3 regions of the Mesorhizobium sp. M1A.F.Ca.IN.022.06.1.1 genome follow, and region 2 is predicted to be linked to each of the others. Evidence: predicted binding sites of a transcription regulator. Region 2 holds the regulator's gene; each other region holds the start of a gene.
What was found. Region 2 encodes HrcA, which represses chaperone genes, less so after heat shock. Its sites were predicted from a motif close to GTTAGCACTCNCNNNNNGNGAGTGCTAAC; they were not measured.

Region 1 (4,242 bases), 2.3 Mb from region 2:
TGCATGGCATCGTCGACGCGGTCCTTGCGCTCCCTGACCTCGACCTCCGTCGAACCGCCGACGCGGATCACAGCCACGCCGCCGGCGAGCTTGGCCAGACGCTCCTGCAGCTTCTCGCGATCGTAGTCCGAGGTGGTCTCCTCGATTTGCGCCTTGATCTGCGCGACGCGGCCCTGGATCTCCTCCTTCTTGCCGGCGCCATCGACGATCGTGGTGTTCTCCTTCTCGACCACCACTTTCTTGGTGCGGCCGAGCATCTCCAGCGTGACGTTCTCAAGCTTGATGCCGAGATCCTCGCTGATAGCGGTGCCGCCGGTGAGGATGGCGATGTCCTCCAGCATGGCCTTGCGGCGGTCGCCGAAGCCCGGAGCCTTGACGGCCGCAACCTTCAGGCCGCCGCGCAGCTTGTTGACCACCAGCGTCGCGAGCGCCTCGCCCTCGACATCCTCCGCGATGATGAGCAGGGGCTTCGCCGACTGAACCACCGCCTCCAGAACCGGCAGCAGCGCCTGCAGGTTGGAAAGCTTCTTCTCGTGGATCAGCACATAGGGCTCTTCGAGCTCGACGCGCATCTTATCCTGATTGGTGATGAAGTAAGGCGAGAGATAACCGCGATCGAACTGCATGCCTTCGACGACTTCCAGCTCGGTCTCGGCGGTCTTGGCTTCCTCGACGGTGATGACGCCCTCGTTGCCGACCTTCTGCATCGCCTCAGCAAGGAAACGGCCGATCTCGGCATCACCATTGGCCGAAATCGTGCCGACCTGGGCGATCTCGTCATTTCTGGTCACCTTGCGGGCGTTGGTCTTCAACTCCTGAACAATAGCCTCGACGGCTTTGTCGATGCCGCGCTTCAGATCCATGGGATTCATGCCGGCGGCAACGGCCTTGGCACCTTCCCTGACGATGGCCTGGGCGAGAACGGTCGCGGTGGTCGTGCCGTCGCCGGCGATATCGCTGGTTTTCGAGGCGACCTCGCGCACCATCTGCGCGCCCATGTTCTCGAACTTGTCCTCGAGCTCGATCTCCTTGGCGACAGTGACGCCGTCCTTGGTGATGCGCGGAGCGCCGAACGACTTGTCGATGACGACATTGCGGCCCTTAGGGCCGAGCGTGACCTTCACCGCGTCGGCGAGGATGTTGACGCCGCGCAACATGCGGTCGCGGGCGTCGGAATGGAATTTCACTTCCTTGGCAGCCATTGGAACACTCCTTCAGCAGGCACCTTTCATTGACCGATCGGGTTGGGCCGGTTCAAGCCGCTTTTCCCAACGCCGATGTCTGCTCGACCACACCCATCACGTCGCTTTCCTTCATAATGAGCAGGTCTTCACCGTTGAGCTTGATCTCGGTGCCGGACCACTTGCCGAACAGGATGCGGTCGCCGACTTTGACGTCGAGGGGAATGAGCTTGCCGCTCTCGTCGCGCGCGCCGGAACCGACGGCGATGATCTCGCCTTCCTGCGGCTTCTCCTTCGCCGTGTCCGGGATGATGATGCCGCCGGCCGTCTTCTCCTCGGCCTCGACGCGGCGGACCAGAACGCGGTCATGCAATGGATGGAACTTCATATCGTTCTCCTTCGGGACAAACAGATTTTGAGAGGTTCCTCCACTCCGGACCGGAAGGACCGGAGCGGGGCTCGCGATCCTTTCGGCCTCGCGCATGTGGATTTGGTTTTGCACGCGCCGGTTTCAAGAGGCCGCAAGAAATTTTTTGGCACTCGCAACAGCCGAGTGCTAGCGCCGTGAAAACAAAGGTAATTATGCAGCTTTGACGGGCGCGCCCCGGACCTCTTGACGGCAAAGGAATCAATTCCCAAATCGAACCTGCCGGCGCCTGATGTGGCCGGCAAGGTCAAGGAGCGCCGCTGCCTTGGCGCTCCTCGTATCTATGTTGCTCAATGGAGGATGTAGCTATGAGAACCAGTTTCGACTTTTCTCCCCTGTTCCGGTCGAGCATCGGCTTCGATCGAATGCTGAACGCGCTCGAGACCGCAAGCCGCATCGAAACCGCTGACAACTGGCCGCCCTACGATATCGCCAAGAGCGGCGAGGACGACTACCGCATCACCATGGCCCTGGCAGGCTTCAGCCAGGACGAACTGGCCATTACCCAGGAGCAGAACATGCTGATGGTCTCTGGCCAAAAGGCAGGCGAGGACAACGGCGAGTACCTGCATCGCGGCATTGCCGGCCGCGCATTCCAGCGTCGCTTCGAGCTTGCCGATCACGTCAAGGTCGTCGATGCGAGCCTCGTCAACGGTCTGCTGACAATCGACCTCAAACGCGAGATCCCGGAAGAAATGAAGCCGCGCCGGATCGAGATCACGGCGGACAAATCATCGCCAACGGCCGCGACAAAGAAAATAGAGGCCGACAACAAGGCGGCCTGAGCCTTCTCGCCGCGCTTTGCGCCAAGCGCCGGGTGATGTTCCCGGCGCTTGTGGGCCTTGTCTTCCGGATGAACAGAAAGGAGGAAAAAATGAGTGTTCGTGATCTGATTCCCTGGGGCCGAAACAATGGTAACAAGGTTCCAAGTGTCTTCCGCGACGGCGAACGCGATCCTTTCCTGTCGCTGCATCGCGAGGTGAATCGGCTGTTCGACGACGTCTTCCGGGGTTTCGGTTCCGGCTTGCCATCCCTAGGCAGCGTATCAGCCTTTGGTGCCGGCTGGCCGAGCGTTGAGATCTCCGACAACGAGAAGGAGATCAAGGTGGCGGCCGAAGTCCCGGGCCTGGACGAGAAGGACATCGAGGTGCTGCTTGATGATGGCGTGCTGACGCTGAAGGGTGAAAAGCGCTCCGAGACGGAGGACAAGGAGCGGCAGTTCTCCGAGCGCATCTATGGCCGCTTCGAGCGTCGAATCCCGCTGGGCTACGAGATCGAAGAAGACAAGATCGATGCCCGCTTCAAGAACGGCGTGCTGACGGTAATGCTGCCCAAGACCGCGAAGGCGCAGTCGCAGGCCAAGCGTATCGAAATCAAGAGCTGATGCCTGGATGCAGGGGTTGGATCGACGGGTCCGGCCCCTGCGGCATGACGGAACCTCGGCGCTAGATGGAACGGCCAACGCTGGCGTAGGTGCTGGCTGGAGCGTGGAACGGCTCCCTTTCCAACGAGTGATCCGCCCGCAGCGGGCGCCAGGTGCTCGCTTGCGGCTCGATGACGTGCGGCCGACGCAGGCCATTCTAACCGTTTACCGCGCTGAGCGCAGATGCCGCTGACGGAACACCGCGCAAGCCTCTGGAAATCCGCGATAACCTTAATTCCTTCCTTCTTTTGGTCAGGCTTCCCGTACGGAACGTTAAGGGCTAGATTAGCAATTCGTTAAGTAATACGGCGGGTGTGAGCGTAAGAGGTGTGCCGTTATGAATTTCAAATCCCTGATCAAACGGGCCGAGGACGTAGACAAGGAATTTCAAGAGCTCCAGTCGGATCTGGCAGAGGCTTTCGAAGAATGTCTTTCGGCTGACGAAGAGACGTCCCCGGGATACGATTCTGCCGCCGACCTGGCGGCAAGCGAGGAGGATCCGCCGGGCGAGACTCAGTCCGAGGCTTCCGCCTCCCGGCTGACGCCGCACACCCAGACACGGTTGGCCGCCTTGGAAGCCGTTTCCGGACTCTTCCGCGACGGACAGGGTCATCTGGAGGAGATCGGGTCAAGGCTGGCCGAGATCGCCACAGCGCACCACATGACGCGCGATATCCTGAACGCCCTGCATCGCGATGCGCTGCGCGCCAATGAGCTGGAGCTGGAGAACGCCGCTCTGGGCGCCGAACACAAGGCCTTGTCGGAACAATTGCTTGACGCTACGCGCAAGCAGCGCGAACGCGACGGCGCGGCCGAGGCCTGGCAGCAGCGCGAGGCAAGTCTCGTCCAGGACAGGGAGTCGCTGCGCGAGGCGCTTGCAGCGGTGCGGCTCGAAATGGTCGAGATGGGCAATGAGAGCGCCAGGCGCGAGGCTGAGTTCGGTGAGATCGTCAAGACCCTGACGGCCAAGACCGTCGAAGCCGACAGGCGCGCTGTCGAGAACAAGCTGCTGCGCGAGAAGCAGGTCGGGCTTTCGATCGAGCTGGAGCAGGCGCAAAAGCGCGAGGCCGAGGCCCGGCACAAATTCGACGAGTTCGCGGCGACCCACGCCAACGAAGCCACGCGGATTGCCGAACTTATGGCCCAGCTCGGCAGCCACGAGAAGGAGGAGGCCCGGCTGCAGAAATCGTTGGAGACGACGCAGGCCAAGC
Region 2 (4,242 bases):
TCATCGTCTTCGGGTTGCCGAGCGTCACCGTCAGCCCGGCGATGAAGCTCGACGCCAGGCCGCTTCTGCCCTTGCGCGCCTCGACCGTCTCGGGCGAGATGCCGCTGGTCCAGAAGCGCCAGGCAAGGAAGGCGAGATAAGCGACGCCCGCCCATTTGATGGCGAGAAACACCATGCCGAAGGTCTGGGCGACGAAGGCGAGGCCGAGCACGACGGCGGTGAGGTAGGTAATGTCGCCGAGCATTAGACCGAACGACATAGCGAGCGACGGACGGAAGCCGGAGCCGAGCGCGCGGGCAACAAGCGCCGTCACGCCGGGACCCGGAATGGCGGCGGCGACGCCGAGGGCGGCGCTGTAGGCGAGAAATCCTGTCAGTGTCATGGTTTCAACCCAGCGCTATCCCGGGATCGGGATCCAGAGCGGCAGCCTCTTACCACGGTGCCGGGGCGGCGTTAATTGCCTTGCGGCCGGATTCGGTTGCACCAGCGCCGCTTCAGGACCGGCCGTCGCCGTAGGTGACGCGCCATATCGTGCCGTTGCCGTCCTCGGTCAGGATCAGCGAACCATCGTTCGCCACCGCGACACCCACCGGCCGGCCCCAGACCGCATCGTCGGCAATGACGAAGCCGGTGGCGAAATCCTCATATTCGCCGGTCGGCTTGCCGTCCTTGAACTTCAGCCGCACCACCTTGTAGCCGGTGCGGACATTGCGGTTCCACGAGCCGTGCAGGGTGACGAAGGCGTCGCCCTTGTAGTCGGCCGGGAAGTTGCCGCCCTCGTAAAAGGCGATGTTGAGCGGCGCCGAATGTGCCTGGATCAGCACGTCCGGCACCGTGACCTTGCCGGCGAGATCGGGCCGCGCGCCTTTGTGGCGCGGATCTTCGTTGTCGCCGATATAGTACCAGGGCCAGCCATAGAAGGCTCCCTCCTTGACGGCGGTCGCATATTCGAAAGGCACGTTGTCGCCTAGCTCGTCGCGTTCGTTGACGACGCACCAGAGCGCGCCCGTAGCCGGCTGCACCGTCATGCCCGAGCAGTTGCGCAGGCCGGTGGCGACCATCCTGCGGTTCTTGCCGTCAGGATCGAAAGCGAGCACATCCGCTCGGCCTTCCTCCGCGCCCCAGGTAGCGCCGAGCGGTGCCGATCTCGCCCATTCTTCGACGCCGCCCTTCGGCCTCGCTCCCATGCCCTCCGCGGTATTCGAGCCCGAGCCGACCGAGAGATAGAGCGTTTTGCCGTCGGGCGAAAAAGCGATGTCGCGCGTCCAGTGATGGCTCGACGGGATGTCCGAGACGATCGTTTCGGGCTCGCCGGAAGCTTTGAGGTCGCCGTCGCGATAGGCAAAGCGGACGACGCTGTTGCTGTTGGCGACATAGACCCATTGCGGCTTGTCGCCCGGCGGATAGAAGGCGATGCCGTAGGGCCGGGTCAGGCCTTTGGCAAAGACCGACTTCTCGGCGGGCTTGGCGCTGCCTTCGGCCAGTCGATAGACGCGGACCTGGCTCGCCCTGCTGTCGGCAACGAAGAGATCGCCGTTCGGCGCCGTGCGCACGACACGCGGGCTGCTGATGCCCGAAGCCACCAGTTCGGCCGAAAAGCCGGGTGGAAGGGCTGGCGTGGCATCCTCGGGGCGATCGGTGACACCGCCGCCGTTCGAGGCGGATTCGGCGACATTCGGCTTCGGGAGATCGTCGGGCCTGATGAGGCGCCGCACGCCGGGCCGGTCGGCCCTCCAGTCACCGAAGGCCTTTTTGCCGGTGAGCAAGGGCTGATCGGCCTGCTGCGCGACGGCGCCGGAGGCCAGGAACAAAGCGAGGGCGGCAAGGCCGGCAATCCGTATCATGCTGTTCTCCGTTATTCGCCAACGTGCATCAGCAACCAGACAGCGAATATCGGGCAGGCTTTCCAAAAGAGAAGCCGGGCATGCGGATTTTGACGGAAAGCGCCGGCAGTTCAGCTCTCTTCGATATCCAGATCGTCGTCGAGCTGCTTTTCCAGCGCGACCAGATCGGCCGGCAGCGGCAGGCCCATGGCGCGCATTTCCCTGAGCTTCTCGCGCAGTAGCTCCTGGATCTCGTGATCGTCTTCCGGTTGGTTCACCATCTCCTCGAGCAGCAGGCTGATCTGGGCCTTGAACGATTCCAGCGCCATTTCCACCCTCCTTGCGACGTTTCCCGCTTGCCTATCTCAGCATGCGCGAAATCAACTGGGCCGTATAGTCGACCATCGGGACGATGCGGGCATAGTTCAATCGCGTCGGGCCGATGACGCCGAGCGCGCCGACGACGCGCGCATCCTTGTCGCGATAGGGCGCGACCACGAGCGACGAACCGGACAGCGAAAACAACTTGTTCTCCGAGCCGATGAAGATGCGCACGCCCGGACCTTCCTCGGCGAGGTCGAGGAGCTGCAGCAGTCCGTCCTGCGTTTCCAGATCCTCGAACAGATGGCGCAGCAATTCGAGATCGGCCTGGGCGGTGACGTTTTCCAGAAGATTGGCGCGGCCGCGCACGATGAGCCGCGCCGGCAGGCCGCTTTCGGCACCGGCCCAGACCGCGAGGCCCTTCTCGACCAGTTCCTGCGACAGCGTGTCGAGAGCCGCCCTGGTCTCGTCCTTGATGCGCGCGATCTCGACCCGGGCCTCGGCCAGCGTGCGGCCGCGGATATGGGCGTTGAGGAAGTTCGAGGCCTCGTGCAGCTGCGAGACGGTGATACCGGCCGGCAGGTCGACAACGCGGTTCTCGACATCGCCGCTCTGCGACACCAGGACGGCGAGCGCCTTGGTGGGTTCCAACTGGATGAACTCGATGTGCTTCAGAGCCACCTCGTTCTTGGCGGCGAGCACCAGGCCGGCGCCGCGCGACATGCCGGAGAGCATCTGGCTGGCCTCGGTCAGCATATGCTCCAGCGTGGCGCCCGAGCCCGAGGCACGCACCTGCGCCTCGATGACGCGACGCTCGTCGTCCGACAGATCGCCCAGCTCCATGAAGGCATCGACGAAGAAGCGCAGGCCGGTCTGGGTAGGCAGGCGGCCGGCCGAGATGTGCGGCGCGTAGATCAGCCCCAGATGCTCGAGGTCGCTCATCACGTTGCGGATGGTGGCCGGCGACAGCGACGACGGCAGGATGCGCGACAGGCTGCGCGACCCGACCGGCTCGCCGTCGCGCAGATAGGAATCGACAATCCGCCGGAAGATGTCGCGCGAGCGCATGTCGAGCGACTGAAGCACGGGCGGCTGCGATGTGGGATCGACTGCCTTGTTCATTCCAGCGAAAAAACCTCCTATCGAAAGATATAGACTTAAGCCTCCCTGGCGCAACCCGGGGGCATTTTCGCTTGCGCCGTTTTCTTGGCGCCCCGTTTCCTTGGCGCCCTTTTCCTTTGCGCCATCCGCCGCATGCGTCTACAAGCCGCCGACGAATCCAAAACCATAGGAAAGAAGGCCGAATGCGCCCCTCCAAACGCCAGCCCGACGAAATGCGCGCCATCTCCTTCGAGCGCGGCGTCTCCAAGCATGCCGAAGGCTCGTGCCTGGTGAAGTTCGGCGACACGCATGTGCTGTGCACGGCGAGCCTAGAGGAAAAGGTGCCGGCCTGGATGCGCAATTCCGGCAAGGGCTGGGTTACGGCCGAATACGGCATGCTGCCGCGCTCGACGGGCGAGCGCATGCGCCGCGAGGCCTCCGCCGGCAAGCAGGGCGGCCGCACGCTCGAGATCCAGCGGCTGATCGGTCGTTCGTTGCGCGCCGTTGTCGACCTGCAGGCGCTAGGCGAACAGCAGATCACCGTCGATTGCGACGTCATCCAGGCCGACGGCGGCACCCGCACCGCCTCGATCACCGGCGGCTGGGTGGCGCTATACGATTGCCTGCGCTGGATGGAAGCGCGCCAGATGGCCAGCGTTTCCAAGGTGCTCAAGGACCATGTCGCGGCGATCTCCTGCGGCATCCATGACGGACAGCCGGTCATCGATCTCGATTATCTCGAGGATTCCTCGGCCGGCACCGACGCCAATTTCGTCATGACCGGCAAGGGCGGCATCGTCGAGATCCAGGGCACGGCGGAAGGCGAGCCCTTCTCCGAAGAGCAGTTCTCGGCGCTGATGGGGCTGGCCAAGAAGGGTATTTCGCGGCTGGTGAGCCTGCAGCAGATGGCGGTGGCGTAGGTTTTCGAATGCCGAGCCTAGGCACCCCCTCTGGCCTGCCGGCCATCTCCCCCTCAAGGGGGAGATCGGACCTCACC
Region 3 (4,242 bases), 2.7 Mb from region 2:
ATTACACGATCCCGGTCAAAGCCATCCTCGAACACTTCGAAAGGGTGTTTCCCGACCGCGAGGAGCTGTCGGCCCGAACCGGATGGGAACTACCGGTCATCGGAACCATAGACGTCTACCGGAACTCGTCCGCCGTCTATAGTTTTGCGCCGGCGGCCGTCTTGATCGAGGAAGCCGAGGTCTTCTTCAAAGCCGTCCGATTGGCCTCGACCGGAAGCTACGGGCTCGCCGAGCGGTGTCCGCTGCTGGTGCTGGGGCCACCTAACCGCTGAAATCTACAGGCAGAGCTGTGACGCAAAAATTGCAAAGCGCCCTGCAATAATTCATCTTCGCCACGTCGAAATCTATCGGCCAAAAAGATGGGCTCGGGCATGAAGATACTTGCGGCATTGCTGTCGATCCTGTTGTGCGCACTCCTCTATCCGTCCTCTCCTGCCGGAGCCGATGGCACTCCCGCAACCATTCCCTTGATAAAACTTGAGTATCCGGGGAGCCCTAAGAATATTCGTATGCTCTATGTGAGAATTCTCTCTCTCGGAAACCGGAAAATCAATCAGCCTCTTTTGCTGGATACCGGCTCAAGCGGAATGACGATCGATTGTCGTTCGACGCTCCCCGCCGGATTATGCTCCGAGAACGGTATCAAGGTTGCGAAAACCCTGGAATTGGACGGTATAATTGTCACGACCCAAAAAGTGGTCATGCACTATGGCACCTACGATGAGTATGGAAATATCGCTTCGGCGCGTGTGACTTTTGGTTCGTCAAGGCGCGCTGGCCTCCACGGACAGGCGAATATCGTTCCTAATCCGCTACAAGAAAGTCAGGCGCGACACAGGTGAAGTTGTCGGCGGCCCGCTTTGGCCAAAAGGCATCTTTGGCATCTCGCCCATTGGGGGCGACGGGCCACATCAGATGATCAAATCGCCAATGGACGCAGTGAGCGTGGGACCCGGCCTGCATAGAGGTTACTACCTTTCTGCGATCGGCAGTAAGTGGAAAGCCTGCACAAATGAGGCCGGCAACTGCCCACAGGTAGAAGCCCTCCACGTCGGCATCCCAGATGACGTGAAGAAGAATTTCAAGATACAAAAATGGAAACAGGCCAGCCCGCGATACAATTTCCCCACTCTTGACTCCTGTCTCTCATGGGGCTCTGAGCCGGTTTGTCGGCCGACGCTGTACGACACGGGCAACTCAACCATAATGGTCCCAACCGATACATCCAAACCGTATGCATCATTGAATGTCGGCACCAAGGTGGTGGTGAAAACCGAAGGCCAGGACGATTGGAATTTTACAACCACCTACAAGCCTGAGGTGGAAATTGTCCCTGGCCTTGAACGTAATATCGTCGGTATCCGGTATTTTGAAAGAAACAGCTTGCTCGTCGATCTTGAAACTCAGGAGATCGGCTTGCGGCTTGGATATTAAGCAGCCGATGCTCGGCCGTCCCATCGAACTCACGAGCAATTTCTGCCAAGTAGTCGTGGGGCAACCACTGTGTTTCAGAACCACGTCGGTACATGGAAAAAATTTTGCGCCATTGCCCCTCCCCGCGCGCCTTGACTCTCGCAAGCCACCAGCCTATCTCAGCGCCACGTTAGCACTCGCCTTAGGTGAGTGCTAACTTATATCCGGCCTCGCCGGATGGAGGAACAGTTCTCACCGTTCTCATTCGAGGAAGACAACATGGCAAAGTCCAAGTTCCGCCCGCTTCATGACCGCGTGGTCGTTCGCCGGGTCGAATCCGAATCCAAGACCGCCGGCGGGATCATCATCCCGGATACGGCGAAGGAGAAGCCGCAGGAAGGCGAGATCATCGCCGTCGGCTCCGGCGCCCGCGACGAAAGCGGCAAGCTCGTGCCGCTGGACGTCAAGGCCGGCGACCGCATCCTGTTCGGCAAGTGGTCGGGCACCGAAGTCAAGCTCAATGGCGAAGACCTTCTGATCATGAAGGAATCCGACATCATGGGCATCATCGGCTGATCATCGGCCTCTCTCTATCAACTGAATTTTCGGGCTCTGTCCGAGCCCCTGTCAGGAGCTTACTATGGCTGCAAAAGACGTAAAATTCTCCCGCGACGCCCGTGAGCGCATGCTGCGCGGCGTCAACATCCTCGCCGACGCGGTGAAGGTCACCCTCGGTCCGAAGGGCCGCAACGTCGTCATCGACAAGTCGTTCGGCGCCCCGCGCATCACCAAGGACGGCGTCACCGTCGCCAAGGAGATCGAGCTCGAGGACAAGTTCGAGAACATGGGCGCGCAGATGGTGCGTGAGGTCGCTTCGAAGACCAACGACATCGCCGGCGACGGCACGACCACCGCGACCGTTCTCGCCCAGGCCATCGTCCAGGAAGGCAACAAGGCCGTTGCCGCCGGCATGAACCCGATGGATCTGAAGCGCGGCATCGACCTCGCCGTCACCGAAGTCGTTACCGCTCTCGGCAAGGCTGCCAAGAAGATCAAGACCTCCGAGGAAGTCGCCCAGGTCGGCACGATCTCGGCCAATGGCGACGAGTCGGTCGGCAAGATGATCGCGGAAGCGATGCAGAAGGTCGGCAACGAAGGCGTCATCACCGTCGAGGAAGCCAAGACCGCCGAGACCGAGCTGGAAGTCGTCGAAGGCATGCAGTTCGACCGCGGCTATCTCTCGCCCTACTTCGTCACCAACGCCGACAAGATGGTCGCCGATCTGGAAGACGCCTACATCCTGCTGCACGAGAAGAAGCTCTCCAACCTGCAGGCCATGCTGCCGGTCCTGGAAGCCGTCGTTCAGACCTCGAAGCCGCTGCTCATCATCTCGGAAGACGTCGAAGGCGAGGCTCTGGCCACGCTGGTCGTCAACAAGCTGCGCGGCGGCCTGAAGATCGCCGCCGTCAAGGCTCCGGGCTTCGGCGACCGCCGCAAGGCCATGCTGGAAGACATCGCCATCCTGACCGGTGGCCAGGTCATCTCGGAAGACCTCGGCATCAAGCTCGAGAATGTCGGCCTCAACATGCTCGGCCGCGCCAAGAAGGTGTCGATCTCCAAGGAGAACACCACCATCGTCGACGGCGCCGGCAAGAAGGCCGAGATCCAGGGCCGCGTTGCCCAGATCAAGCAGCAGATCGAGGAGACCACCTCGGACTACGACAAGGAGAAGCTGCAGGAGCGTCTGGCCAAGCTCGCGGGCGGCGTCGCGGTGATCCGCGTCGGCGGCGCGACCGAGGTCGAGGTCAAGGAAAAGAAGGACCGCGTTGACGACGCTCTGAACGCGACCCGCGCGGCCGTTGAAGAAGGCATCGTCCCCGGCGGCGGCGTCGCGCTGCTGCGCGCTTCGCACGCCGTCAAGGCGACCGGCGTCAATGCTGACCAGGCCGCGGGCATCGCCATCGTTCGTCGCGCGCTGCAGGCTCCGGCCCGCCAGATCGCGGCCAACGCCGGTGCCGAGGCTTCGATCGTTGCCGGCAAGATCCTCGAGAACAAGGCTGCGACCTACGGCTTCAACGCCCAGACCGGCGAGTATGGCGACATGATTGGCATGGGCATCGTCGACCCGGTCAAGGTCGTTCGCACCGCTCTCCAGGACGCGGCCTCGGTCGCCGGCCTGCTGGTCACCACCGAAGCCATGATCGCCGAGGCTCCGAAGAAGGAAGCCGCCGGCGGTATGCCGGGCGGTATGCCTGGCGGCGGCATGGGCGGCATGGGCGGCATGGACTTCTAAGAAGTCCATAAAGCACGCCCATCAACTAACATTGCTCAAGCCCGCAAGCGGGCTTGAGTGGCGGCATGGACTTCTAAGAAGTCCGGTCCCACAGCGAATATGGAAAGGGCGGCAGACATGTCGCCCTTTTTGTTTGGCATGCGGGCAGCCGGTCCAAAGGCGGGCTTCTATACTGTTGCGAAGTGTTGCGATTGGCGAAGGCCCGCGCAACAGCCGATCTCCCCTCTTGAGGGGAGATGCCCGGCAGGGCAAAGGGGGTCCCGCGCATAAGGCTCCGGCGACGACTCCCTTGCAACGAAGGCGCTGGCGCTCCAACGCGCGGCGACCCCCTCTGTCGCCTTCGGCGACATCTCCCCCTCAAGGAGGGAGATCAGCAGCGCCAGCGTCAGCGCTCGGCCATCCCTGCGTCAACCTGATCCGCGTCGCGGACGGGCGATAGTCGAGGCGATGGGCTATATCACGGTTCGCTTACCGATCCGCCAGCGCCAGCTTGGCCCCAGCATGACGAAGGCGCCGGCGAAGGTGCGGCGCATCCA

Region 1: groES (co-chaperone GroES) is a predicted target of HrcA. The motif match lies at 1,714-1,742, and genes of this name have one in related genera.
Region 3: groES (co-chaperone GroES) is a predicted target of HrcA. The motif match lies at 1,603-1,631, and genes of this name have one in related genera.

The regions. Positions count from the first base shown of each region.
Region 1 is NZ_CP034455.1:821,438-825,679, reverse strand. It holds gene groL (chaperonin GroEL) at 1-1,202, opposite strand, end outside; gene groES (co-chaperone GroES) at 1,255-1,569, opposite strand; gene EJ078_RS04180 (Hsp20 family protein) at 1,917-2,393, shown strand; gene EJ078_RS04175 (Hsp20/alpha crystallin family protein) at 2,483-2,992, shown strand; gene EJ078_RS04170 (hypothetical protein) at 3,369-4,242, shown strand, end outside.
Region 2 is NZ_CP034455.1:3,144,602-3,148,843, forward strand. It holds gene EJ078_RS14900 (LysE family translocator) at 1-382, opposite strand, end outside; gene EJ078_RS14905 (sorbosone dehydrogenase family protein) at 495-1,844, opposite strand; gene EJ078_RS14910 (hypothetical protein) at 1,955-2,152, opposite strand; gene hrcA (heat-inducible transcriptional repressor HrcA) at 2,184-3,266, opposite strand; gene rph (ribonuclease PH) at 3,449-4,165, shown strand.
Region 3 is NZ_CP034455.1:484,216-488,457, forward strand. It holds gene EJ078_RS02355 (methyltransferase domain-containing protein) at 1-272, shown strand, start outside; gene EJ078_RS02360 (hypothetical protein) at 372-842, shown strand; gene EJ078_RS02365 (hypothetical protein) at 931-1,434, shown strand; gene groES (co-chaperone GroES) at 1,693-1,989, shown strand; gene groL (chaperonin GroEL) at 2,054-3,706, shown strand; partial or broken gene EJ078_RS02380 (LysE family translocator) at 4,175-4,242, opposite strand, start outside.